3 regions of the Serratia sp. TSA_105.2 genome follow, and region 2 is predicted to be linked to each of the others. Evidence: predicted binding sites of a transcription regulator. Region 2 holds the regulator's gene; each other region holds the start of a gene.
What was found. The regulator LexA, encoded in region 2, represses DNA repair genes until DNA is damaged. The targets are predictions, from matches to a motif close to TNCTGTATGTACATACAGNA.
Positions count from the first base shown of each region.

Region 1 (8,161 bases), on a different contig from region 2:
GCTCCCATGCCGACCAGCGCCATAAACAGCGGGATCAGCGGCGCGGTCGCCAGCAGAATGATGCCTGCGGCCCAATTGATCGGGAAGACGGCGATCAAAATCAGCAGCGGGATGAAAACCGCCAGATACATCTGCGGCAGATAGCGCGAGTAATAGTCCTGCATATCCTCGATCTGTTCGACGATGATGCTGGCCCAGCTGCCCGCCGGTTTGCCCTGGATCCAGGCCGGGCCGAGCTGCTGCAGCTTATCCAGCACCTGTTGGCGCATGCGCTGGCGGATCACCTGGCCACACAGGAAACCGATCCGTTCCCGCAGCCAGCTTAACAGCGCCCGCAGCGCGAACGCGGCGGCCAGCCAGATAAACGAAGGGATCAGCTGTTCGCGCGGGGTATGCTCGATGATCAGGGCGTGCAGCAGGCTGGCCAGCAGCCACGCCTGCGCCACGATCAGCAGGCCGCTGAACAGCCCCAACAGCATGGAAAGGCGCAGCCAACGCTGCGCTAACGAACTCTGGGTTTTAAGCCAACGGGTTAACTGTTGCTGTCTGGTTTTTTTCATCAGATATGCGTCTGCGTCGCCGGCGCCCGTTTGTTACGGGCTGGGTTAACGTACTGTTAAATAATAGTGTTTGGCGCAATCGGCGGCAAACAAGCGAGGTCCCATGTTACCTCGTCACCCGGCAGACTGAAAATAATAAAGCGGCCAAATGTGGCTATAACAGACGCGTTACCGACTATTTGACTTCCTCACTCGCGGCCTCGGCTTCCAGCGCTGCGCACACCGACGCTCGCTCTGCAATCCGCGCCACATAATGCTGGAGCGGCGGCCACTCGCTCAGCGAAATCTCGAAGCGCGCCATCCAGCGCAACACGGTAAACAGATAAGCGTCTGCGACGCTGAAATGCTTTCCCAGCAGATAAGTTTGTGGTGCCAAAGCTTGCGCGAGATAACTCAATCGCCGCCTCAACTTGTCGCGCAGCAACGCCTTGGCACCATCGGGCAGGGCGTCATTGAATAAAGGGGCGGCGCCGGCATGGATCTCGCTGGTGATGAAATTAAGCCATTCCTGCAGCCGTACCCGCTCAAAGGCCGTCGGTGGCGGCGCCAGCCGGCGCTCTGGGCGCAGGTCGGCGAGGTATTGAACGATAGCGGAGCCTTCGGTGATCACATTGCCATCGTCCAGTTGCAGGGCGGCGACGTAACCTTTGGGGTTGATGCGATAGAAATCCTCACCGTCGGCGCAGCGCTTGCTGCGATTGTTCACCCTGATCAGGGTGAAGGGGAGCGCTAATTCGCGCAGGACGATATGTGGGGCAAGCGAGCAGGCATCGGGAGCAAAATACAGCTTCATGCTATTTCCTTGTGGGTCAATGAGAACGCTTGCCACAGCATGCCGACGCGGGCACCGGCGGGAAAATGGAAATTTCAGAAAGCCGCTATTAGCTCAGCGACTGGCCAGAGTTTGCTCCTGTTCTCGCAGGTAACTCAGCAGGGTTTGGACGGGGAGCAGGGCCGCCGCCTCGGATGAGCACGCGAGGCCGAAACGGCGATAAATCGGCGCAACGAGCGGCAGAGCGCAAACCCCAAGCGCGTCGGGCGGGATCACGGACGCGGGCATCAGCGCGACGCCCGTGCCTTCCCTGACCAGCGTCAATGCCGTTTGCCAATCGCTGACGGTGGCGCGGATATCGGCCAGCGCCAGGCCCGACTGCTGCGCCAAGCTTTGCGCATTGAGATCGCACCCGCCGGTCGCCAGGATAAAAGGCAGCCGGAACAGGGCATCCAGCGCCACCGGCCGCCGCGCTCGCGCCAGCGGATGCGCGCTGGGCACGACCGCCAGCCAGGCATCCTCTCCCAAAGGGAAGCACTGCCGCTCCGGCGCCGGATTGAGCACCACGCCGATGTCTGCCGTCGCCGATGTTAACCAGCTCTCCACTTCGTGATCGGTGCCCTCGAGCGTAATCAGCTCAATGTCGGGGTACAGACGGCGAAATTTACGCAGCAGCGGCGGCAACAGCTTGCTGAATGCCGACGGGAAACTGGCCAGGCGTATTTTGCCTGCGTGCGCGTTGCCGGCTTGTTGCGCACACTGCTGAATGGCCCGCAGTGCTTCCAACATCGTGCGGGCATGGGCGACGATCTGCAGGCCGCTTTGGGTCAGGACGACATTGTGCGGTTGGCGCACCAAAAGCCGGGTGCTCAGCATTGTCTCCAGTTGAGCGATGGCCTGGCTGGCGGCAGACTGCGTCATACCGCAGATCGCCGCAGCCTGAGTGATGGTGCCGCTGTCGGCGACGGCAACCAGCAGGCGCCAGTGAAGAAGATTATGCATCGGCGTGCATCCTCTTGAGGAGCGAAGACAAAAAAAGCGGCCCGAGAGCCGCTTTTTGCCGGTGGCGAGAAAGCCTTAGCAGACTTCTGCGCCGGCGATGCCGTCCAGGTAACGCTCTGCGTCCAGCGCCGCCATACAGCCGGTGCCGGCGGAGGTGATCGCCTGGCGGTAAATGTGATCCATCACGTCGCCTGCGGCGAAGACGCCGGGGATAGTGGTTTGGGTCGCATTGCCGTGAATGCCGGACTGCACCTTGATGTAGCCGTTTTCCAGCTCCAGCTGGCCGCCGAAGATGCCGGTGTTCGGGCTGTGGCCGATAGCAATGAACACGCCGGCCAGCTCCAGTTCACGGGTTTCGTTTTCCGCTTTGGTGCTGCGGATACGCACGCCGGTCACGCCCATTTCATCGCCCAGTACTTCGTCCAGCGTATGGTCGGTGTGCAGCACGATGTTGCCACTTTTCACTTTTTCCATCAGCCGGTCGATCAGGATCTTCTCCGAGCGGAAGCTGTCGCGGCGGTGGATCAGGTGAACTTCGGCGGCGATGTTGGACAGGTACAGCGCTTCTTCAACGGCGGTGTTGCCGCCGCCGACCACCGCGACTTTCTGGTTGCGGTAGAAGAAACCGTCGCAGGTCGCACAGGCGGAAACGCCTTTGCCCTTGAAGGCGTCTTCGGAAGGCAGGCCAAGGTAGCGTGCAGAGGCGCCGGTCGCGATGATCAGCGCGTCGCAGCTGTATTCACCGCTGTCGCCGAACAGGCGGAACGGACGCTGCTGCAGATCGACGCTGTTGATGTGATCGAAGACGATTTCAGTCTGGAACTTCTCCGCATGCTCGCGCATGCGCTCCATCAGCGCCGGACCGGTCAGGCCTTCGGCGTCGCCCGGCCAGTTTTCCACTTCGGTGGTGGTGGTCAGCTGGCCGCCTTGTTCCATACCGGTGATCAGCACCGGGCTCAGGTTGGCGCGCGCTGCGTAAACGGCGGCGGTGTAACCGGCCGGGCCGGAGCCCAGAATCAGTAATTTGCTATGTTTAGCCGTGCCCATGAATAACCTCTTTATTCCACAATGGCGGACAATGGACCGATTGTAGGGAAAATGGCGCAGTAAAAAAAGCGCCGGGCGACGTTGTTAACGATTTGTATGATAGTTGTCGCCTATTAATGCACCCGCTGTCGGCAAATCGCACGCCAAACGCAGAAATTTACCTTATCAAAGCCGCATTCGGCTGCCGAATCGCCAACCGCGCAAAAACGGCGCATTCTGCGACTTGAGCCGCTCCTGGCTGGGGTTTAGCAACCAGCGATTCATAACCAAAAATGGGATGCAGACTTTTCGTGACGGTACGTTGTTCTGATTTTGCTTCTTTTACTTTGACAATCCGCTGCGCATTTGCGAAAACATCATAGGAAGAAGAAATTATCCCCGTAACACCAGCAAATCGTACGTATTTGCGCCGCGAGGCGGCAATGCGCGGTGGGTTTACGGAGCAGGGCGCGCAAGCGTTTGCTGATTTTTTCTCGACCTAAACGTCGTTACCGGCGTCGCGCGGGGTTGGACAGACAGGCTGCGCGGCGTGGAATGATGGTAGTGAAGAAGCATATGACAGGCATCGGGTCTTCGCTTGGAACGAACCCTTACACATTGACGTTGGCTAGGGTGTGGCAAGTGCACGGAAGAAAATAAGAGAGACAATAATAATGGCAGACAACAAGAAACGCCCGGGTAAAGATCTTGACCGTATCGACCGCAACATCCTTAATGAGCTGCAGAAGGATGGGCGTATTTCGAACGTCGAGCTTTCGAAGCGCGTGGGGTTATCCCCGACACCATGTTTAGAACGCGTGCGCCGTCTCGAGCGCCAGGGTTTCATTCATGGCTATACCGCATTGCTTAACCCGCATTATCTGGATGCGTCCCTGTTGGTTTTCGTGGAAATCACGCTGAACCGCGGCGCGCCGGATGTGTTTGAGCAATTCAACTCGGCAGTGCAGAAGCTTGAAGAGATTCAGGAGTGTCATCTGGTTTCCGGTGATTTCGACTACCTGTTGAAAACCCGCGTACCGGACATGTCGGCTTACCGCAAATTGCTGGGCGAAACCTTGCTGCGTTTGCCGGGGGTTAACGACACCCGTACCTACGTAGTGATGGAAGAAGTGAAACAGAGTAACCGTCTGGTTATCAAAACACGGTAAGGTGCAGGTGCAAAACCTGATTAAATTGGTTACACTCCTGTTTATTCATACAGTTTCGGCGCCGGGGAAGCTTCTCGGCGCTGTTGCTATGTCAGCTAACAGGAACCTGGAGAGCCTTTCTTGAGCCAGGAATATACAGAAGATAAAGAAGTTACCCTGAAAAGACTCAGCAGTGGCCGGCGTTTGCTGGAGGCTGTGCTTATCGTGGTAGCGATTTTTGCCGTTTACCTCATGGCTGCGCTGGTCAGTTTCAACCCGTCTGACCCAAGCTGGTCGCAGACCGCGTGGCATGAGCCGATTCACAATTTGGGCGGCGGTGTCGGGGCCTGGTTGGCCGACACGCTGTTCTTCACCTTCGGGGTGCTCGCTTACGCGATACCACCGATCATGCTGATCCTGTGCTGGGCGGCCTATCGCCAGCGCGGCAACAGAGACTACATTGACTATTTCGCGCTCTCCCTGCGCCTGATCGGCACCCTGGCGTTAGTGCTCACCTCCTGCGGGCTGGCGGCGCTGAACGTTGACGATCTCTATTACTTCGCTTCCGGCGGCGTGATCGGCAGCCTGCTGAGCAACGCCATGTTGCCGTGGTTCAACGGCATCGGCGCCACGCTGGCGCTGCTGTGCGTGTGGGCGGCGGGGTTGACGCTGTTTACCGGCTGGTCCTGGCTGGTCATCGCCGAGAAGATAGGCGGGGCGGTGCTGGGCGTCGCGACAGTGATGACCAACCGTTCACGCCGCGAAGAGCGCTATTTCGAGGATGACGAACGTTACGTTGACGACGAGCCTGAGCAGGCAGGGAAGGGCGCCGCAGCCGCGGTTGCCGCCGCCGGAGCCGCAGCCGCCGATAACGACGTGCTGTTCTCCGCGCCTTCGGTCACCGAAAGCGCCAAAGAGGCGGCGGAAGACGCCGCCGATCCGTTGCTCAGCGGCCTGCGAGCCGACGATGGTGAGGTTGAAGCCGACGCCGCGCCAATCGCGCCGGCGGCTTCGCCTGCACCGGCGGTGAAGGCAGAGATCCACGAGCCCGTTGCCGCACCGATCGCCACACAGGCGCCGTCGGTAACGGTGGCGCCGGCCGCGCCGGCCTCGGTCAATCAGCACCCGGTGAGCGCACCGGCGCAAGACGCCACGCCGCCGCTGTACTCCTTCGAAATCCCGGAAGAAACGCCTGCGCCTAAGGCGACGCGTCCCATCGACCCTTATCGGGACGACGATGAGCCGCGCCTGGGCAATTGGCAAGAGCCGGCTGCGCCGCAGCCGCCGGCGCGTTCTCCCTTTGATTTTACTGCCGCGCAGCGCGACAGTGCCGACGTCAGCGGAGCGGGTGGTTTCAGCGCCACCGGCGCCAAGCCACAGCTGGATACGGCAGCCGCTGCCGCTGCGGGCGCCGCGGCGGCGACCTTTATGCCGGCCTTCACGGCGACCAGCGACAGCAATTCGCAGGTTAAACAGGGTATCGGCCCTGAGTTGCCGCGGCCGAATCCGGTGCGTATTCCGACCCGTCGTGAGCTGGCCTCATACGGCATCAAGCTGCCTTCGCAGCGTGCGGCCGAGCAGGAACAGCGCCAGGCGGAGCCTCAACAGCCGACGGCGATGAATCCGCAGGAAGAAGAGGCGCTGCAAGAAGCTGCGCTGCGCCAGGCATTCGCCACGCAGCAAAGCCAGCGCTATGGCGAAAGCTACGAGCCGGAGCAGGATGATGAAAATGCTCAGCAGGAAGCCGAGCTGAGCAAGGCGTTCGCCGAACAACAGAACCAACGTTACGGTGAAGTCCAACAGGACGATGAAGAGGCGCGGCAAGAGGCTGCGCTGCGTCAGGCATTCGCCGAGCAGCAGCAGGCGCGTTATGGCCAGCAAGAGACTGCCCCGCAGGCACCTGCGGCCAGCCCGGTCGATACCCGCAATGCTTTCAGCTTCTCGCCGATGGCGGATCTGGTGGACGATGGCCCGAGCGAACCGATGTTCACGCTGTCCCCGCAGCTTGAAGAGCGCATTGAACAGCAAAGCGAGCAAGAGGACGACGTGCCGTTCGGCCAGTTTGAGCCTGCGGCGCCGGCTGTTCAACCTCAGCAATCGCACTCACAGCCTCAACAATACCAGCAGCCGCAGCAGCAATATCAGCAGCCGCAGCAACCGGTGCAGCAGCCTCAGCAAGCTCCGGCCGAGCAACATCCGGCGATGGACAGCTTGATTCACCCGTTCCTGATGCGTAACGATCAGCCGTTGCAGAAGCCGACCACGCCGCTGCCGACGCTGGATCTGCTGACCGAAGCGCCGAAAGAGGTGGAGCCGGTCGACTCCTTCGCGCTGGAACAGAAGGCGCGCCTGGTGGAGGCCAGCCTGGCCGATTACCGCGTGAAAGCCGACGTGGTGGACATCCTGCCGGGGCCGGTGATCACCCGCTTCGAGCTGGATCTGGCGCCGGGCGTTAAAGCGGCGCGCATTTCCAACCTGTCACGCGATCTGGCGCGCTCGCTGTCGACTTCGGCGGTGCGCGTGGTGGAAGTGATCCCCGGCAAGCCTTACGTCGGTCTGGAGCTGCCGAACGCCAAGCGGCAAACGGTGTACCTGCGCGAAGTGCTGGATTGCCCGGCCTTCCGTGACAACCCGTCGCCGCTGTCCATCGTATTGGGTAAAGACATCTCCGGCGAACCGGTGGTGGCCGATCTGGGCAAAATGCCGCACTTGCTGGTCGCCGGTACCACCGGTTCCGGTAAGTCGGTCGGGGTCAACGCCATGATCCTGAGCATCCTGTATAAAGCCACGCCGAAAGAAGTGCGCTTTATCATGATCGACCCGAAAATGCTGGAGTTGTCGGTCTATGAAGGCATTCCGCACCTGTTGACCGATGTGGTCACCGACATGAAAGACGCCGCCAATGCGCTGCGTTGGTGCGTGGGTGAAATGGAACGCCGCTACAAGCTGATGTCTGCCCTGGGCGTGCGTAACCTGGCCGGCTACAACGAACGCGTCGATCAGGCCGAAGCGATGGGGCGGCCGATCCCGGATCCGTTCTGGAAGCCGACCGACAGCATGGACATCACGCCGCCGGTGCTGGAGAAAGAGCCTTACATCGTGGTGATGGTCGACGAGTTCGCCGATCTGATCATGACGGTCGGCAAGAAGGTCGAAGAGTTGATCGCTCGCCTGGCGCAGAAAGCGCGTGCGGCGGGTATCCACCTGGTGCTGGCGACCCAGCGTCCGTCGGTGGATGTGATCACGGGTCTTATCAAGGCCAACATCCCGACGCGTATCGCCTTTACCGTGTCGAGCAAAATCGACTCCCGCACCATCCTCGATCAGGGGGGCGCCGAGTCTTTGCTGGGTATGGGTGACATGCTCTATCTGGCGCCGAACTCCTCGATTCCGGTGCGCGTACATGGTGCATTCGTGCGCGATCAGGAAGTGCATGCGGTGGTCAAGGATTGGAAAGCGCGCGAGCGGCCCCAATATAAAGAGGGCATTCTCAGCGGCGGCGAAGACGGTGAGGGCGGTGCCGGCGGCGGTATGGACGGTGACGAAGAGCTGGATCCGCTGTTTGACCAGGCGGTGGATTTCGTGGTGGATAAACGCCGCGCCTCCATCTCCGGCGTGCAGCGCCAGTTCCGTATCGGCTATAACCGCGCGGC
Region 1 covers NZ_JBQZFT010000002.1:86,392-94,552, reverse strand. The annotation lists gene cydD (heme ABC transporter permease/ATP-binding protein CydD) at 1-560, opposite strand, end outside; gene gstA (glutathione transferase GstA) at 736-1,353, opposite strand; gene ACUTSC_RS06790 (LysR family transcriptional regulator) at 1,447-2,334, opposite strand; gene trxB (thioredoxin-disulfide reductase) at 2,410-3,381, opposite strand; gene lrp (leucine-responsive transcriptional regulator Lrp) at 4,035-4,529, shown strand; gene ACUTSC_RS06775 (DNA translocase FtsK 4TM domain-containing protein) at 4,650-8,161, shown strand, end outside.
Region 1: ACUTSC_RS06775 (DNA translocase FtsK 4TM domain-containing protein) is a predicted target of LexA. The motif match lies at 4,565-4,584, and genes of this name have one in related genera.

Region 2 (8,161 bases):
GCATGCGCGCCACGCGCGCCAGTTTCTGCGCGATGGTTTTATCCGTGCCGTGTTCGGTCGCCATGCGGCGCAGCGAAACGGTGTTGGAGAAACGCACGAAGCTGTCGCGGCCAAGCCACAGTACGGCGAAGAATTTCTGCACGCCGTTCAACAGACGCAGGTGCGGCGTGCCGTGGCCTTCGCGGCCCGGCGAACGGCCGAACATGACCGAAACCGGCAGCATCTGAATGTCGAGATCCGGATTGCTGCGATGCAGATCCAGATAGTCGTGGAACAGCTTTACCGACTCTTCTTTCGGGGTGTAGTAGCGGAACACGCGCGGGCCGTCGTGAATGAACACGTAGCTCGGCAGCACGGTGCCGTCGATCTCCAGCGAGTTGAGCGGATCGGGCAGATCCTGCGCCAGGCACTGGGTGCGCAGCGTCAGCAAATCCGCCTTGGAATTGTAAGGTAAAACATACAAAATCGGCCGTGAGGGATCCAACCCTAGCTCGGTAACCGGATCTGAAGGGATGACCTTACTTCTTACCAACAATTTAAGTGGTAAATTCAATATTTTATAATAAATTTTACGCCAACCTGACATAACAACGTGAAGCCTCTTGTTAGCAATGCGCCGCAAGCATACCAGAAACCGGGTAGCAGATCTGTGGTGTTCGAAAACCGAGAGCCGTCAGCGCGGACTGTTCTAGACTCTTTTTATTATGACCGACCTCTGAGAAAGGCACGAAAACATGGCAAACCAAGCAACCGGACTGACCCGCATCATCAAGGCCGCCGGCTATTCCTATAAAGGGCTTTCCGCCGCCTGGCAGCACGAAGCGGCGTTCCGCCAGGAACTGGTGGTCACCCTTCTGGCTATCATACTGGCTGTCTGGCTGGATGTGGGTGCGATAGCGCGCATTTTATTGATCGGATCGGTAGCGCTGGTGATGATCGTCGAGATCCTGAACAGCGCGATCGAGGCGGTGGTGGATCGCATCGGCAGCGAACATCACGAGCTGTCCGGCCGGGCCAAGGACATGGGATCGGCGGCGGTGTCACTGGCGATCGTGCTGGCACTGTTCGTTTGGGGCACGGTCTTATGGCAGCATTTTGGCTGATGAAAGGCGCCTACTGACTGATTTTTATTTATTCTTCGGTTCCCAATCCGCGCTTACCTGTATATACTCACAGCAAGACTGTATAAACAAACAGGGGGCGGAATGAAAGCACTAACTACCAGACAGCAAGAGGTCTACGATCTGATTCGCGATCATATTTCGCAAACGGGCATGCCGCCAACGCGTGCCGAGATCGCGATGCGTCTGGGGTTCCGTTCGCCTAACGCCGCCGAAGAACACCTGAAGGCGCTGGCACGCAAAGGCGTGATCGAAATCGTCTCCGGTGCCTCGCGCGGTATCCGTCTGTTGATGGAAGAAGAAGAAGGGCTGCCGCTGATTGGCCGCGTCGCCGCCGGCGAGCCGCTGCTGGCGCAGCAGCACATCGAAGGGCACTACCAGGTGGATCCTTCCCTGTTTAAACCGAGCGCCGATTTCCTGCTGCGGGTGAACGGCATGTCGATGCGCGACATCGGCATTCTGGACGGCGATCTGCTGGCGGTGCACAAAACGCAAGACGTGCGCAACGGCCAGGTCGTGGTGGCGCGCATCGAAGACGAAGTGACGGTCAAGCGCCTGAAAAAACACGGCAACGTGGTCGAGCTGCTGCCGGAGAACAACGAATTCCAACCGATCGTGGTCGATCTGCGTCAGCAGAATTTCACTATCGAAGGGCTGGCGGTCGGCGTGATCCGCAACGGCGACTGGATTTAATCGCCGCCCTCTCAGTGCCGCCTCTTGTATCAATCGCCCCTGTTTTGGGGCGTTTTTGTTTCTGATTTTGCCCTTCGCCACTGCTACGGGAACGTCTCATCATGCGCATGATTTCCGCCTTCACCAGCGACACCGATAAAGCCCTGTGGCGCCTGGCCCTGCCGATGATTTTCTCCAATATCACCGTACCGCTGCTCGGGTTGGTGGACACCGCGGTGATCGGCCACCTCGACAGCCCGATCTACCTGGGGGGCGTCGCGATCGGCGCGGTGGCGACCAGCTTCCTGTTCATGCTGCTGTTGTTCCTGCGCATGAGCACCACCGGTCTGGCGGCGCAGGCGCTGGGGGCACAGAACCCGCAGGCGCTGGCGCGCGCCTTTATGCAACCGCTGGTGCTGGCGCTGCTGGCCGGGGTGGCGATCGTCCTGCTGCGCTATCCGCTGATCGAACTGGCGCTGCGGATCGTCGGTGGCGATGGCGAGGTGCTGGAACAGGCGCGGCGTTTTCTTGAAATCCGCTGGCTGAGCGCCCCGGCGGCGCTGGCCAATCTGGTGCTGTTGGGTTGGCTGCTCGGCGTGCAGTACGTGCGTGCGCCGGTGATCCTGCTGATCGTCGGCAACCTGCTGAACATCGTGCTGGATATCTGGCTGGTGATGGGCCTGGGCTGGAACGTGCGGGGGGCAGCGGCGGCAACCGCCATCGCCGAATACGCCACGCTGCTGCTCGGCCTGTGGCTGGCGTGGCGGGTGATGCGCCTGCGCGGTATCACCCTGCTGATGCTGCGTCAGGCCTGGCGTGGCGACCTGCGTCGGCTGCTGGCGCTTAACCGCGACATCATGTTGCGTTCATTACTGCTGCAACTGTGCTTTGCGTCGCTGACCATTTTCGGCGCTCGCCTGGGAAGCGAGGTGGTGGCGGTCAACGCGGTATTGATGAATCTGCTGACGTTCACCGCCTATGCGCTCGACGGCTTCGCTTATGCGGTGGAGGCCCATTCGGGCCACGCCTACGGCGCCCGGGACGACAGCCAGCTGCGTAAGGTGTGGCACGCGGCCTGCAGGCAGGCAGGGCTGGTCGCGCTGGCCTTCGCCCTGGCGTATGCCGTTACCGGCCAGCAGATCGTGGCGGCGTTGACCTCCTTGCCGGAGCTGCGAGCGTTGGCCGCCCACTATTTGCCGTGGCAGGTTATCCTGCCGCTGGTTGGAGTGTGGTGCTATTTACTGGACGGCATGTTTATCGGCGCCACACGCGGCGCCGAGATGCGCAACAGCATGGCGGTGGCCGCGGCGGGATACGGTCTGGCGCTGTTCAGCGTGCCGCTGCTTGGCAACCACGGACTCTGGCTGGCGCTGGCGGTGTTTCTGGCGCTGCGCGGTCTGGCGTTGGGCTGGGTTTGGCATCGTCATCAGGTGCGCGGCAGCTGGTTTGCCGCACGCTAAACCGGACGCTTTGTTGGGTTAATTATTAATTTGTCTTATGTTTTTGTTCATGTTTGCTTACATGTTTTCAGCCTGGTTCTGCTCGGCTTAGCTCGTTGTTTGTTGGCGTTTTTTATGTTTATTTCATTTTTAATGGTTTTTTATTCTGTCATATGGCTTTTTTGTTTCCGTGTTTAACTAGAATGAATCATGTGGCTGGCGAATGAAGGGGAGCGATATTCTTTAAGGTGAAGGGCGTATCGGCCAGAAAAATTTCTGGTTAATCCCGGCCGGCGACAGGGATCACTGATTCACCACAGGTTAACGGAGAGACTATGAATAAAGATCAAGCCGACGGTAACTGGAAGCAGCTTAAAGGCAAAGTGAAGGAAAAATGGGGCAAGCTGACCGATGACGATCTGACAGTCATCGAAGGGAAACGCGAACAGCTGGTCGGCAAAATCCAGGAGCGCTACGGTTACCAGAAAGAGGCGGCCGAGAAAGAGGTGAAAGCCTGGGAAGATCACACCAAACACCGCTGGTAATTTGCAGGGCCGCCATTGAAGGCGGCTTGCCCAGCGCAGGCCGGCGTCGCTCTCATCCTCTGGCGCCCCGGCCGCAGGTACAGGGAGGTACCTGACTTTGTATTATTTCTTCTTGATGGCGATGCTGTGATCGTGTTCGGCGCAGTCATGCTTGCTGTCGCAAGCCTCAACCTCCACGCAGCCGGCGCACAGACCGTGCGCTTCCACCACGCTGTGCCGCAGCGCAAATCCGGCTTCCTGCGCCAGCTTCTGCAGCGTTTCTTCTACGCCTTCGGTAGTGCGTTCGGTCACCTGGCCACAGCGGTCGCAGATAAACAGTGCGGACGTATGCATAGGCTGTTCGAAATGGTGACACAACACGTAGCTGTTGGCGGACTCCACTCTATGGATAAATCCTTGTTCCAGCAGAAAATCCAGCGCGCGATAGACCGTCGGCGGCTTGGCCTGCGGTTCGGCGACGCGCAGCAGATCGAGCAGGTCATAAGCGCTGATTGCACCGGGTTGCTGAGTCATCAGACGCAGCACTTCCAGCCGTTGCGGCGTCAATCGCACATTGCGTTGTTGGCAGAGGCGTTCCGCCTGCGCCAGCAGCTTTTCCTGGGTGGTTGAGTTCATCGCAAATATCCCGGTACGTAAAAAAGCCGATTTTACCATGATTACGGCGAATCGCCGAGAGTTGCCCCCTTTTCCCCTGAGGATTGCGCAGGGAAAGGCGCGCTGAGTGCGCTAAAAGAGAGATGCATCACAACTTTTCCCCGCAGGCGGGCGGCAAATCAACGTTGCCGATTTTAGCGCTGGAGAGCCGCTGGCGAGAGCGGTATAACGCGCTTCACCCGCGTGACGAACAGGAGCCTTGTGTGATGACGGAAAGAGAGAAGCTGTTAAGCGGCCTGGAGTACAACAGCCGCGATGAAGAACTGATTGCGATGTACCATCGGGCCAGGGCGTTGACCAAACGCCTGGGGGCGCTGGATTCGCATCAGGCGGACGAGAAAAACCGCCTGCTCGGCGAACTGTTCGGCGCCTGGGGCGAGGCGAGCTGGATCGAAACGCCGTTCTGGTGCGACTACGGGCAGCATGTCCGCATCGGTAAAAACTGTTTTATCAACGTCAATGCGGTGTTCCTCGACTGCAATACCATCACCATCGGCGACAACACGCTGATCGGCCCCAACGTGCAAATCTACACGCCGAGCCACCCGCTCAAGGCCGGTGAACGCTTTACCGGCGACCCGGCCTTTCCTTTCCGCACCTCGGCGCAGCCGGTGTCCATCGGCAGCAACGTATGGATCGGCGGTAACGTGGTGATCTTGCCGGGCGTGACCATCGGCGACGGCACGACTATCGGTGCGGGCAGCATCGTGACCGGCGACATCCCGGCCAACGTGCTGGCGCTGGGGCAGCCGTGCCGGGTTATCCGCACGTTGGAATAGGGGGGAAGCGAAGGCGGTTTTCCCAACGGCGCCGATTGTCGTTATAATAGCCGTTTGCGGCCGCGCGCCGTTCGTTAAACCCAGACAGACTCAGGTAGCCAGTAACTCAGCATGACGAAAGACAATCACGCCCCAACCTACGCCGCCAATCGTTTCTCCATCGCGCCGATGCTCGACTGGACCGATCGTCATTGCCGTTATTTCCACCGCCTGTTGACCAAGGAAACGCTGCTGTACACCGAAATGGTGACCACCGGCGCGATCATTCACGGCAAGGGCGACTACCTGGCCTACAGCGAAGAAGAGCATCCGGTGGCGCTGCAGCTGGGCGGCAGCGATCCGGCCGCGTTGGCGCACTGCGCCAAACTGGCGGAGCAGCGCGGTTACGACGAGATTAACCTCAACGTCGGCTGCCCGTCCGATCGCGTGCAAAACGGCATGTTCGGCGCCTGTCTGATGGGGCAGGCGACGCTGGTCGCCGACTGCATCAAGGCGATGCGCGACGTGGTGTCGATCCCGGTGACGGTGAAGACCCGCATCGGCATCGACGATCAGGACAGCTACGCCTTCCTGTGCGACTTTATCCAAACCGTCGCCGGGCGCGGCGAGTGCGACATGTTCACCATCCACGCGCGCAAGGCCTGGCTCTCCGGCCTCAGCCCGAAAGAGAACCGTGAAGTGCCGCCGCTCGACTATCCGCGCGTTTATCAGCTGAAGCGGGACTTTCCGGCGCTGACCATCGCCATCAACGGCGGGGTGAAAACGCTGGAAGAGGCGCAGCAGCACCTGCAGCATCTGGACGGGGTGATGATGGGGCGCGAGGCGTATCAGAATCCGGGCATCCTGGCGCGGGTCGACAGCGAACTGTTCGGCGCGCAGACCGCAGTGCCGGACAGCGTGGCGATCGTCGAAGCGCTGTATCCGTATATCGAGCGCGAGCTGTCCAACGGCACCTATCTCGGCCACATCACCCGCCACATCCTCGGTTTGTTCCAGGGCGTGCCGGGCGCGCGCCAGTGGCGTCGCCACCTGAGCGAGAACGCCCACAAGCCGGGTGCCGATGCGCGGGTGGTGGAGCAGGCGCTGGCGCTGGTGCGTCAGCCGCGTGTGGAAATGGCGTAACCCACAAAAATCTTGACCAACAGTTAGTCTTTTTCGCCAGGTATTCGGCGCGTTGCCGGATGCCTACCCTGTTTTTTCAATAGGTTAGCCCTTTCGCCATTCTGGCACGCTTCTTGTAATTCCCTCTGCAGATACGTTGAGTTGCAAAGGAGCAATCATGTTGGAAATCTTCTTTCTCATTGGCTTTGTGGTGATGCTGATGGTGACCGGCATCTCGCTGCTGGGGATCTTCGCTGCGCTGTTGGTGGCGGCGGCGTTCATGCTGTTGGGCGGGTTGTTCGCGGTGGTCATCAAGCTGCTGCCGTGGCTGATTTTGGCGGTGGTCGGGGTATGGATTTACCGTTCGATGCAGAAACCGCAGGCCAGGCGTTACTGATTTTTTGCTGAATAATCAGTCAGTCGCGATGAAACTTGCACAACTTGCCGCCCCGCTAATGCGGCAGCGATCACAGCTTGGCAGTTTTGCCGCGCGATGTGGCACATAAAGCGTGTTTTTTGCCGGACGGGGCTGTTAGGATGTTTGTCGATGCAGTGATGCGACCGATTTCATCACCGTGAGAGACAACCAAAATTCGTGTTGCTGAAGCAACCCCCTGTCTCTGGCGGACTCTGCTCTACCCCTACAAAACGCAGTACAGAAAGGGCTCCGCAAGGAGCCCTTTTCTTTTGCCGCTATCAGGGGATCAGCAGGCTGGAGCCGCTGGTGCTGCGGCTTTCCAGCACCTGATGCGCCCGCTGGGCGTCGGCCAGCGCAAATTTCTGCTCGTCTCTCACCTCCACCCGAATGGCGCCGCTGCCGATCAGCGAGAACAGCTCGTTGCTGGCGTACTGCAGCTCGGCGCGGTTGGTGATGTAGCCGTTAAGGGAAGGGCGAGTGACGTACAGTGAGCCCTTCTGATTCAGCAGCGCCAGATCGACGCCGGTCACCGGGCCGGAGGCGTTGCCGAAGCTGACCATCAGGCCGCGACGTTTCAGGCTGTTGAGCGAGGCCTGCCAGGTGCTTTGCCCCACCGAATCGTAAACCACGCCGACCTTCTCGCCGTGCGTCAGCTCGGCCACCCGCTGGGCGATATCCTCTTTGTGGTAGTTAATGGTGGCCCAGGCGCCGGCCTGTTTCGCCAGCGCGGCCTTTTCGTCGGAGCCGACGCTGCCGATCAGGCGCGCGCCCAGCGCTTTGGCCCATTGGCAGGCGATCAGCCCAACCCCGCCGGCGGCGGCATGGAACAGGAACACTTCACCCGGTTGTACGTCGTGGGTCTGGCGTAGCAGGTAGTGCACCGTCAGCCCTTTGAGGAAAGAAGCGGCGCCCTGCTCAAAGCTGAGATTGTGCGGCAGCAGCGCCACTTTTTCTTCCGGCACGTTGTGGACCTCGCTGTAGGCGCCGAGCGATGACTGCGCATACACCACCCGGTCGCCCGGTTTGATCGCGCTGACCCCGGCGCCGACCTTGATCACCACGCCGGCCGCCTCGGTGCCGAGGCCGCTCGGCAGGCTCGCCGGCGCGTACAGCCCGCTGCGCACATAGGTGTCGATGTAGTTGATGCCGATCGCCTTGTTTTCGATCTGCACTTCGCCGGCGGCGGGATCGAGCGGTGTAAAATCAACGTATTGCAAGACTTCCGGCCCGCCGGTGGCGGAGAATTGAATGCGCTTGGCCATATCGTTACCTCGTTTGAGTGTCTGATTTCACCCTATTCTTTTTAGTATCGGAGATCCAGTTCACCCGTGCGGAGTTCAATACCTTTTTTGCATCGGTTATGACGCAAAAATCACGTATACTCTCGCGTCAAGATCCTTCATTCGCAACCGGATAAAGACTACGTTTCATG
Region 2 covers NZ_JBQZFT010000001.1:54,941-63,101, forward strand. The annotation lists gene plsB (glycerol-3-phosphate 1-O-acyltransferase PlsB) at 1-586, opposite strand, end outside; gene ACUTSC_RS00205 (diacylglycerol kinase) at 735-1,103, shown strand; gene lexA (transcriptional repressor LexA) at 1,206-1,814, shown strand; gene dinF (MATE family efflux transporter DinF) at 1,916-3,253, shown strand; gene ACUTSC_RS00220 (CsbD family protein) at 3,568-3,777, shown strand; gene zur (zinc uptake transcriptional repressor Zur) at 3,880-4,392, opposite strand; gene ACUTSC_RS00230 (sugar O-acetyltransferase) at 4,638-5,210, shown strand; gene dusA (tRNA dihydrouridine(20/20a) synthase DusA) at 5,322-6,332, shown strand; gene pspG (envelope stress response protein PspG) at 6,490-6,708, shown strand; gene ACUTSC_RS00245 (NADPH:quinone reductase) at 7,008-7,991, opposite strand; gene dnaB (replicative DNA helicase) at 8,159-8,161, shown strand, end outside.

Region 3 (8,161 bases), on a different contig from region 2:
ATCCGGGCTGTCGATCGCCTGTACCGCCGCCGCCGGCAGGCCGCACTGTTCCAGCGCCTGCTGGATCACTTTCACCGTCGCCTGGTTGGTGTTATGCGTCTCTTTACCGCCGCGCAGGATCACCGCGTTGCCGGTTTTCAGGCACAGGCTGGCGACGTCGATGGTGACGTTCGGCCGCGCCTCGTAAATCACGCCGATCACGCCGAGCGGCACCCGGCGGCGCTCCAGCTTCAGCCCGCTGTCCAGCAGGTTGCCGTCCAGCACGTGGCCGACCGGATCGTTCAGGCGGCACACCTGGCGCACGTCGTTGGCGATCGCCGCCAGCCGCGCCGGGGTCAACAGCAGGCGATCGAGCAGCGCTTCGCTCATGCCGGTGGCGCGCGCTTGCGCCATGTCTTGTTCGTTCGCCAGCAGGATCGCTTCGCTGTTGGCTTCCAGCCTGTCGGCCATCACCGACAGCACCTGATTCTTCTTCGCCGTGCTCAGCACCGCCAGCTGCCAGGAGGCCTGCTTGGCGGCCTTCCCCATCTGCTCCAGCATGCTCACTCCTTAACTGACAATCATATCGTCGCGGTGCACTGCCACCGGACCGTATTCATAACCGAGGATTTCGCTGATTTCCTGCGAGTGGTGCCCGGCGATCATGCGCATCGCGTCGCTGTTGTAGCGGCTGACGCCGTGCGCCAGATCGCGCCCCGCCAGATTGCGGATGCGGATCACTTCGCCGCGCGAGAAGTCGCCCTTCACTTCGCGGATGCCCTTCGGCAGCAGCGAGCTGCCGCGCGCCATCATCGCTTCCACGGCGCCGTCGTCGACGGTGATCTCACCGGCCGGCGGCGCGCCAAAGATCCAGCGCTTGCGGTTTTCCAGCGGGGTTTCCAGTGCGTGGAAACGGGTACCCACCGGTTTGCCTTCGATCACGTCCGCCACCACGCCCGGCTTGCTGCCGGCGGCGATCACCACGTCGATGCCGGCGCGGCAGGCCACATCGGCCGCCTGCAGCTTGGTGCCCATGCCGCCGGTGCCCAGGCCGGAGACGCTGTCGCCGGCGATGGCGCGCAGCGCGTCGTCGATGCCGTGCACTTCACGGATCAGTTCGGCCTGCGGGTTGTTGCGCGGATCGGCGGTGTAGAGGCCCTGCTGATCGGTCAGCAGCAACAGTTTGTCGGCCCCGGCCAGAATGGCCGCCAGCGCCGACAGGTTATCGTTGTCGCCCACCTTGATTTCGGCGGTGGCGACGGCGTCGTTCTCATTGATTACCGGCACGATGCGGTTGTCCAGCAGCGCCGTCATGGTGTCGCGCGCGTTGAGGAAGCGCTCACGGTCTTCCAGATCGGCGCGCGTCAGCAGCATCTGCCCGACGTGGATGCCGTAAATGGAGAACAGCTGTTCCCACAGCTGGATCAGCCGGCTCTGCCCTACCGCCGCCAGCAGCTGCTTGGAAGCGATGGTGGCGGGCAACTCGGGGTAGCCCAGGTGTTCGCGCCCGGCGGCGATGGCGCCGGAGGTGACGATGACGATGCGGTGGCCCGCGGCGTGTTGCTGCGCGCACTGGCGCACCAATTCGACGATGTGGGCGCGGTTCAGACGCAGCGATCCGCCGGTCAACACGCTGGTGCCCAATTTCACAACCAATGTCTGGCTGCCGTTCATAGTATTTCTGCCGTGTAATATACCCGTCATCTTTCAAGCTGCAGCGTTGTTGGCTGCACGTACTCACCCCAGTCACTTACCTCAGTAAGCTCCTGGGGATTCCTCCGCTTGCCGCCTAGCCGCAACTCGAAAGCTATAGGGTATGATGAGAATAGGGTGCAAAGGTCTTTGTAACAGGAGAGACGCGTTATGCCAACAGGCACAACGCGAAATCAGCACAATACGTGGTCAAACGGGGTCAGGCGGAGAGTTTGATCAGTTTTTCTTTGAAATCGTCGGCGGGTTCCAGCCCCAGTTCCATGGTCGCCAGCAGCTCGCCCAGGCGGCGATGGAAGTCGCGCAGGGTGTCTTCCAGCTTGGCGCTCACTTCATCATCCTTAATGTTTTGCGCCGTCCAGTCGCCTTCTTTGTCGAACAGGCCGAATTGGTACGAATAGGTGAAGCGCGCTTCTTCCGCCTGCAGCTCCATCCACCAGCCCCAGAACTCGCGCTTCTCCGGAGCGGGCTTTACATTGACGCAGACGGCCAAACAATCAAAGAAAAAACGGTCGTTTTCACATTGCCCTTCACGCAGGTACGGCCCCAAGCTGGCAAAACGTTTCATTAGTCGGCTTTTAGGGTGGCCACTCGGTAACGTCATTCTCTAACCTCCTCAATGTAGACCACTCTTTTTAACAAACTGTTAAAATTTAGCAACTAATTAACGCATTTTGTCCTTCAGCCAGCCGGACATCTGCAGCAACGCCCGATGGAAGCTGTCGTAAACCGGGGTGCGCGGGATGGCGACCAGCTTGCCGCTCACCGAAGAGGTGACGATCAGCTGCGACTCCTCTTTCGGGCTGAGCGTATCGCGCTCCCAGTAGCCGGAGATCATCGGCGTCGGGCAGCGGCGCCCCAGCAGCCCCTGCATTTTCAGCGAGTAGCTGTTCAGCTCCACCTTCAGCACGTTGTCGGAAGCGTTGGCCATGCCCATGCGGCTGGCCAGCACGTCCATATACATGTCCGGCACGTTCAGCTGGGTGCTGCTGTCGCACAGCAGGCGATGCACCACCGGCCCCAGGCAGGCTACGCCGCGCAGCCGCTGTGGCTCCAGATAGGCCAGCCGCACCGCCACGTTGGCGCCGAAGCGGAAGCCGAAGGCGCTCACCCGCTGATGATCCACCCACGGCACCGAGGCCAGCTGGATCAGCACCTGTTGGTGCAGGTAGCTGGAGTCCTGCGTCAGCTTCCATTTGCAGGAAGAACCGATCGACGGCATATCGAGCGTCAGCATGGCGATGCCGTGCGGGGCCAGGTAGTCGCGGAACAGGCGGTGGTAGTCGGTCTGCAGCGTGTCGAGGCTGCCGCACATCAGCACCGTCGGGAACGGCGCTTCGCCCTTCTCCGGCATGTGCAGGAAACCGGTGACGCTGGCGCCGCCCTCGATGCGAAACTCCAGCTCTTTCAGCTGATACGGCAGCAGCAGCGCCGCCTCTTCGTAAGCGCGGTTGGCGAGCATCTCCGCCTGTTCGGCCAGCTCGTCGCCCTTCAGGTGCGGGTAACCGGCGATGCTGTACAGGCTCGCGGCCTTCAGCCAGTATTCGCCGCCGAGCAGCGGATCCTGCTGCTCCGTCGCCCGCTGCTGCCACTGCATGCCCTGATGGATCCACTCGTAGATCCAGTTGCCGTTGCGGTACCCCACCACGGTATCCAGCCGCTGCGGATTGCTGCGCTCGGCGTCGGAGGCGGCGATGCGCGCCAGCACTTCGTGGATTTCAATCGGGCTGACGCCGCGCCAGGCCCACAGCAGCGGATTCAGCATGCGGTACCAGCTGCCGGTGGTGTCGCCTTCCAATGCGGAATGCATGGCGGCGCTCACTTTGTTGCGCGCGCGCAGCACCAGCGTCGAGGTTTCAGGGTGTTTGAATTTGGGCTTGAAAAGAATTTCAGAAAGGTTGGCCTGTGCCATGGTAACAACAGCCTCCGTAAATCTGGCGATAGGCCGCAAAAGGCCTACTTAACTGGAGGTAGTGTACCTAACTCTGGCGGGATAAACCAAGATAACGCAAACGCCCGGCATAACCGGGCGTTGACTTGGAACTGGCTGGGCTTAGCGGCCGCCGATAGGGGGAACGAAGCTGACGCCCATGTCCCACGGCTGTTCGATCCAGGTATCCTGCGGGATGTCGACCACGTAGTCGTCCACCAGCGGGCGGCCCGCCGGTTTGGCGAAGATGGTGACGAAATGCGCTTTCGGGTACATGTCGCGGATCGCTTTCGCGGTGCCGCCGGTATCCACTAAATCATCCACCACGATGAAGCCTTCACCGTCGCCTTCGGCGCGCTTGAGCACTTTCATTTCGCGCTGGTTGTCATGGTCGTAGCTGGAAATGCAGACGGTATCCACATGGCGGATGCCCAGTTCGCGCGCCAGCAGAGCCGCCGGCACCAGGCCACCGCGGCTTACGGCAATGATGCCCGTCCATTTGTCGGCAGGCAGCAGGCGGTGCGCCAGCTTGCGTGCGTGCATTTGCAGCATATCCCAGGTAACAACGTATTTTTCGCTCATAGAATCGTGTCCCAGCCGGCTGGTGAAGCGGCTTACTTTATAGTTCAGGGGAAAAAAGGTTGCGCGAGATTATAGGGACTGACCGCGTTGAATTCCAGTTGTACCGAGGAAAACCTCGCGATTTCCGCCGTGCGGCTTTTCGGTGATTGATGCTGAAAAAGCGAACGTTCCCGCAGCGAAGCCGTGTGATCAAGCGCTTAAACCGCACAATACGGTGCGCGCACCGCCGGAAATAAAGTGATATTCTCTGGTGATCGTGCCACGACGCACAGATACCCGCTCACCTCAACCGCGCGGCACGCCCGTCCTGTCGGAGCCTGCCGTCACAGGAGACTTATAGTGTCTGAATTGTCTCAGCTTTCGCCACAGCCGCTGTGGGATATTTTCGCCAAGATCTGTTCTATCCCGCACCCTTCTTATCATGAAGAAGCGCTGGCGCAGCACATCCTCACCTGGGCCAAAGAAAAGAACCTGCACGCCGAGCGCGATCGGGTCGGCAATATCCTGCTGCGCAAGCCGGCCACCAAAGGCATGGAAAACCGCAAGCCGGTCGCGCTGCAGGCGCATTTGGACATGGTGCCGCAAAAGAATAACGATACCGTGCACGACTTTGCCAAGGATCCGATCCAGCCTTATATCGCCGGCGAGTGGGTGAAAGCGCGCGGCACCACGCTGGGCGCCGACAACGGCATCGGCATGGCCTCCGCCCTGGCGGTGCTGGCCGACGACAGCGTTGAGCACGGCCCGCTGGAAGTGCTGCTGACCATGACCGAAGAGGCCGGCATGGACGGCGCCTTCGGGCTGCAGCCGAACTGGCTGCAGGCGGACATCCTGATCAATACCGATTCCGAAGAAGAAGGCGAAATCTACATGGGTTGCGCCGGCGGTATCGATTTCATCACCACCCTGCCGCTGCAGCGCGAAGCGGTACCGGCCGGTTACCAAACCCTGAAGCTGACGCTCAAGGGCCTGAAAGGCGGCCACTCCGGCGCCGAGATCCACGTCGGGCTGGGCAACGCCAACAAGCTGCTGGCGCGCTTCCTGTTCGCCCATGCGGCGGCGCTGAACCTGCGCGTGCTGGATCTGAACGGCGGCACCCTGCGCAACGCCATCCCGCGTGAAGCCTCCGCGGTGGTTGCGGTGCCGACGGACAAGGCCGACGCGCTGAAAGCCCTGAGCCAGGAGTTCCTGGCGGTGCTGCAGAACGAACTCTCCGCCAAAGAGAAGAACATCACCGTGCTGCTGGAGCCGACCACCAGCGCTTCGCAGGCGCTGAGCGCCGACAGCCAGCAGCGTTTCCTGGCGCTGCTGAACGGCACGCCGAACGGCGTGATCCGCATGAGCGACGCGGTAAAAGGCGTGGTGGAAACCTCGCTGAACGTCGGGGTGGTCACCACCAGCGAAAACGAAGCGGAAATCATCTGCCTGATCCGCTCCCTGATCGACAGCGGCAAAGATTACGTGGTCGAGATGCTAACCGCGCTGGGCCAGCTGGCCGGCGCCAAGGTGGCGCCGAAGGGCGGCTACCCAGGCTGGCAGCCGGACGCCGACTCGCCGGTGATGCACCTGGTGCGCGAGCTGTATCAGGAGCTGTTCGACAAGACGCCGAACATCATGGTGATCCACGCCGGTCTGGAATGCGGTCTGTTCAAAAAGCCGTATCCAGACATGGACATGGTCTCGATCGGGCCAACCATCACCGGCCCGCACTCGCCGGATGAGCAGGTGCATATCGAAAGCGTCGGTCTGTACTGGAAGTTGCTGACTTCGCTGTTGAAAGCGATCCCTGAGCGCGCGTAAGCTGCGCGCTTAACGCAAAAAGCCGGCGATTTGCCGGCTTTTTTATTCCCAGGGCAGCGCCAGCTGCCGCTCCAGCTGCGGATCGAGCAGCGTCACATGCAGCCCCACCAGCCGCACGCCGCGCCCTTCGCGCCGCTCGCGCCACGCCTGCCGCGCCACCTCCAGCAAATCCTGCCGGTTCAGCACCGGGAACACGTGCTCCTGGGTGGTTTGCTGAAAATCCTGAAACTTCAGCTTCACGCCCTGCCGGGCGATCTGCAGATCCGGCTTCACCTTGCGCAGCCGCATCTCCAGCTCGGGATAGAGTTTGTCGATAATCAGCGTTTCGCAGTCTTCCCAGTCGTGAATATCCTCCGCCAGCGTGCGCTCCACCCCCACCGATTTGCGCAGCCGCTCAGGAGAGATTTCGCGCCGATCGATGCCTTGACAGCGCTCCCACAGCACCCGGCCGAACTTGCCGAAGCGCTTGAGCAGCTGCGCCAAATCGTATTGCTGCACGTCGGCGCAGGTGATAAGCCCCACTTCCTCCAGCCGCTTGGCGGTCACCTTGCCGACGCCGGGGATCTTGCTGAGCGGCAGCTGTTGCAAAAACGCCGGCACCTGCGCCGGCGTGATCACGTATTGCCCGTTCGGCTTGTTTATCTCGGAGGCGATTTTGGCGAGAAACTTGATCGGCGCAACGCCGGCCGAGGCGGTGAGGTTCAGTTCGTCGGCGATCGCCTGGCGGATCTCCTGGGCGATCAGCGTTGCCGAGCCATTGCATTGCGGGCTGTCGGTCACGTCGAGGTAGGCTTCATCGAGCGACAGCGGCTCGATCAGCGGAGTATAGCGGGCGAAGATTTCGCGGATATGCAGCGAGGCCTCTTTGTAGGCCGCCATGCGCCCCGGCAACAGGGTGAGGTGCGGGCACAGCTTGAGCGCCATTGCCGTGGACATGGCGCTGTGTACGCCGTAGCGCCGCGCCGGGTAGTTGGCGGTGCTGATCACCCCGCGGCGATCGGCGCTGCCGCCAATCGCCAGCGGGATATCGCGCAGGCTGGGATCGTCGCGCATTTCCACCGCCGCGAAGAAGCAGTCCATATCGACATGAATGATTTTACGCATCGCACCCTCCAGTAATACTGTATAAGTATACAGTCAGATACCGAAAGCTCAAGGCCGCAGGATTCGACGAAAGCACCGTTTCCGCCAGATATTTCCGCGTTGTTAAAAAAGCTTAATTTTTCAATAGTATGATTTCCGCCATCCCGTGCGGCTCACCACAACGATAACGACAAGGTACCCTACATGATCAGATTTTCTTATTTGCTGCTGGCTTCCGCGCTGTCGCTGAGCGCGCTGGCGGCCAGCGCTGCCGGTCACGCGCCGGCGATCGTCGCCCACCGCGGCGGCACCGCCGATGCGCCGGAGAACACCCGCATCGCCATCGAAACCGCGCTGAAAAACGGCGCCGACGCCATCTGGATCACCCTGCAAGCATCCAAAGACGGCGTCATCGTGCTGTATCGCCCCTCGGATCTGAAAGCGTTGACCAACCGGCAGGGCCCGGTCTCTGCCTACACCGCCGCGCAACTGGCCGAGACCGACGCCGGCTGGGCCTTCGCCAGAGGGGATACGCACCCGTTCCGCGGCCAGGGCATCGGCATTCCGCGGCTGGACGACGTGCTTAAAGCGTTTCCGCACGTCACCTTCTATCTGGACATCAAATCCCCGGACGCCGATCCGGCGCAGTTTGGCCAGACGCTGCTGGCGACGCTGGAGAGCACCGACAGCCTGAACCGCATCCGCGTCTACTCCACCGACGCCAAATACCTGCAGGCGCTGCCGCCGGCCATCCCGCGCTTCGAAAACCGCGACGAAACCCGCACGCTGCTGGCCAATATCACCATGGCGCACCAGTGCGACGTCAAACCGGACAACCGCCAGCCGCGCTGGTACGGGCTGGAGCTGAAACGCGAGGTGGAAGTGGTGGAGAAATATACCCTCGGCGAAGGGCGTTCGAAGGCGTTTCTGACCTGGGATAAAGAGTCGATGGACTGCTTCCGCTCTCAGGGCCCGGCGCATATCATCCTGTTCGGCGTCAACTCGCCGCAGGAGTATCAGCAGGCGCTGGCGCTGGGCGCCGACGGCGTGATGGTCAACTCACCGGCCGAGGCGAAA
Region 3 covers NZ_JBQZFT010000002.1:912,701-920,861, forward strand. The annotation lists gene proA (glutamate-5-semialdehyde dehydrogenase) at 1-540, opposite strand, end outside; gene proB (glutamate 5-kinase) at 550-1,653, opposite strand; gene crl (sigma factor-binding protein Crl) at 1,892-2,293, opposite strand; gene frsA (esterase FrsA) at 2,354-3,601, opposite strand; gene gpt (xanthine phosphoribosyltransferase) at 3,743-4,201, opposite strand; gene pepD (beta-Ala-His dipeptidase) at 4,541-6,001, shown strand; gene dinB (DNA polymerase IV) at 6,044-7,105, opposite strand; gene ACUTSC_RS10865 (glycerophosphodiester phosphodiesterase family protein) at 7,289-8,161, shown strand, end outside.
Region 3: dinB (DNA polymerase IV) is a predicted target of LexA. The motif match lies at 7,121-7,140, and genes of this name have one in related genera.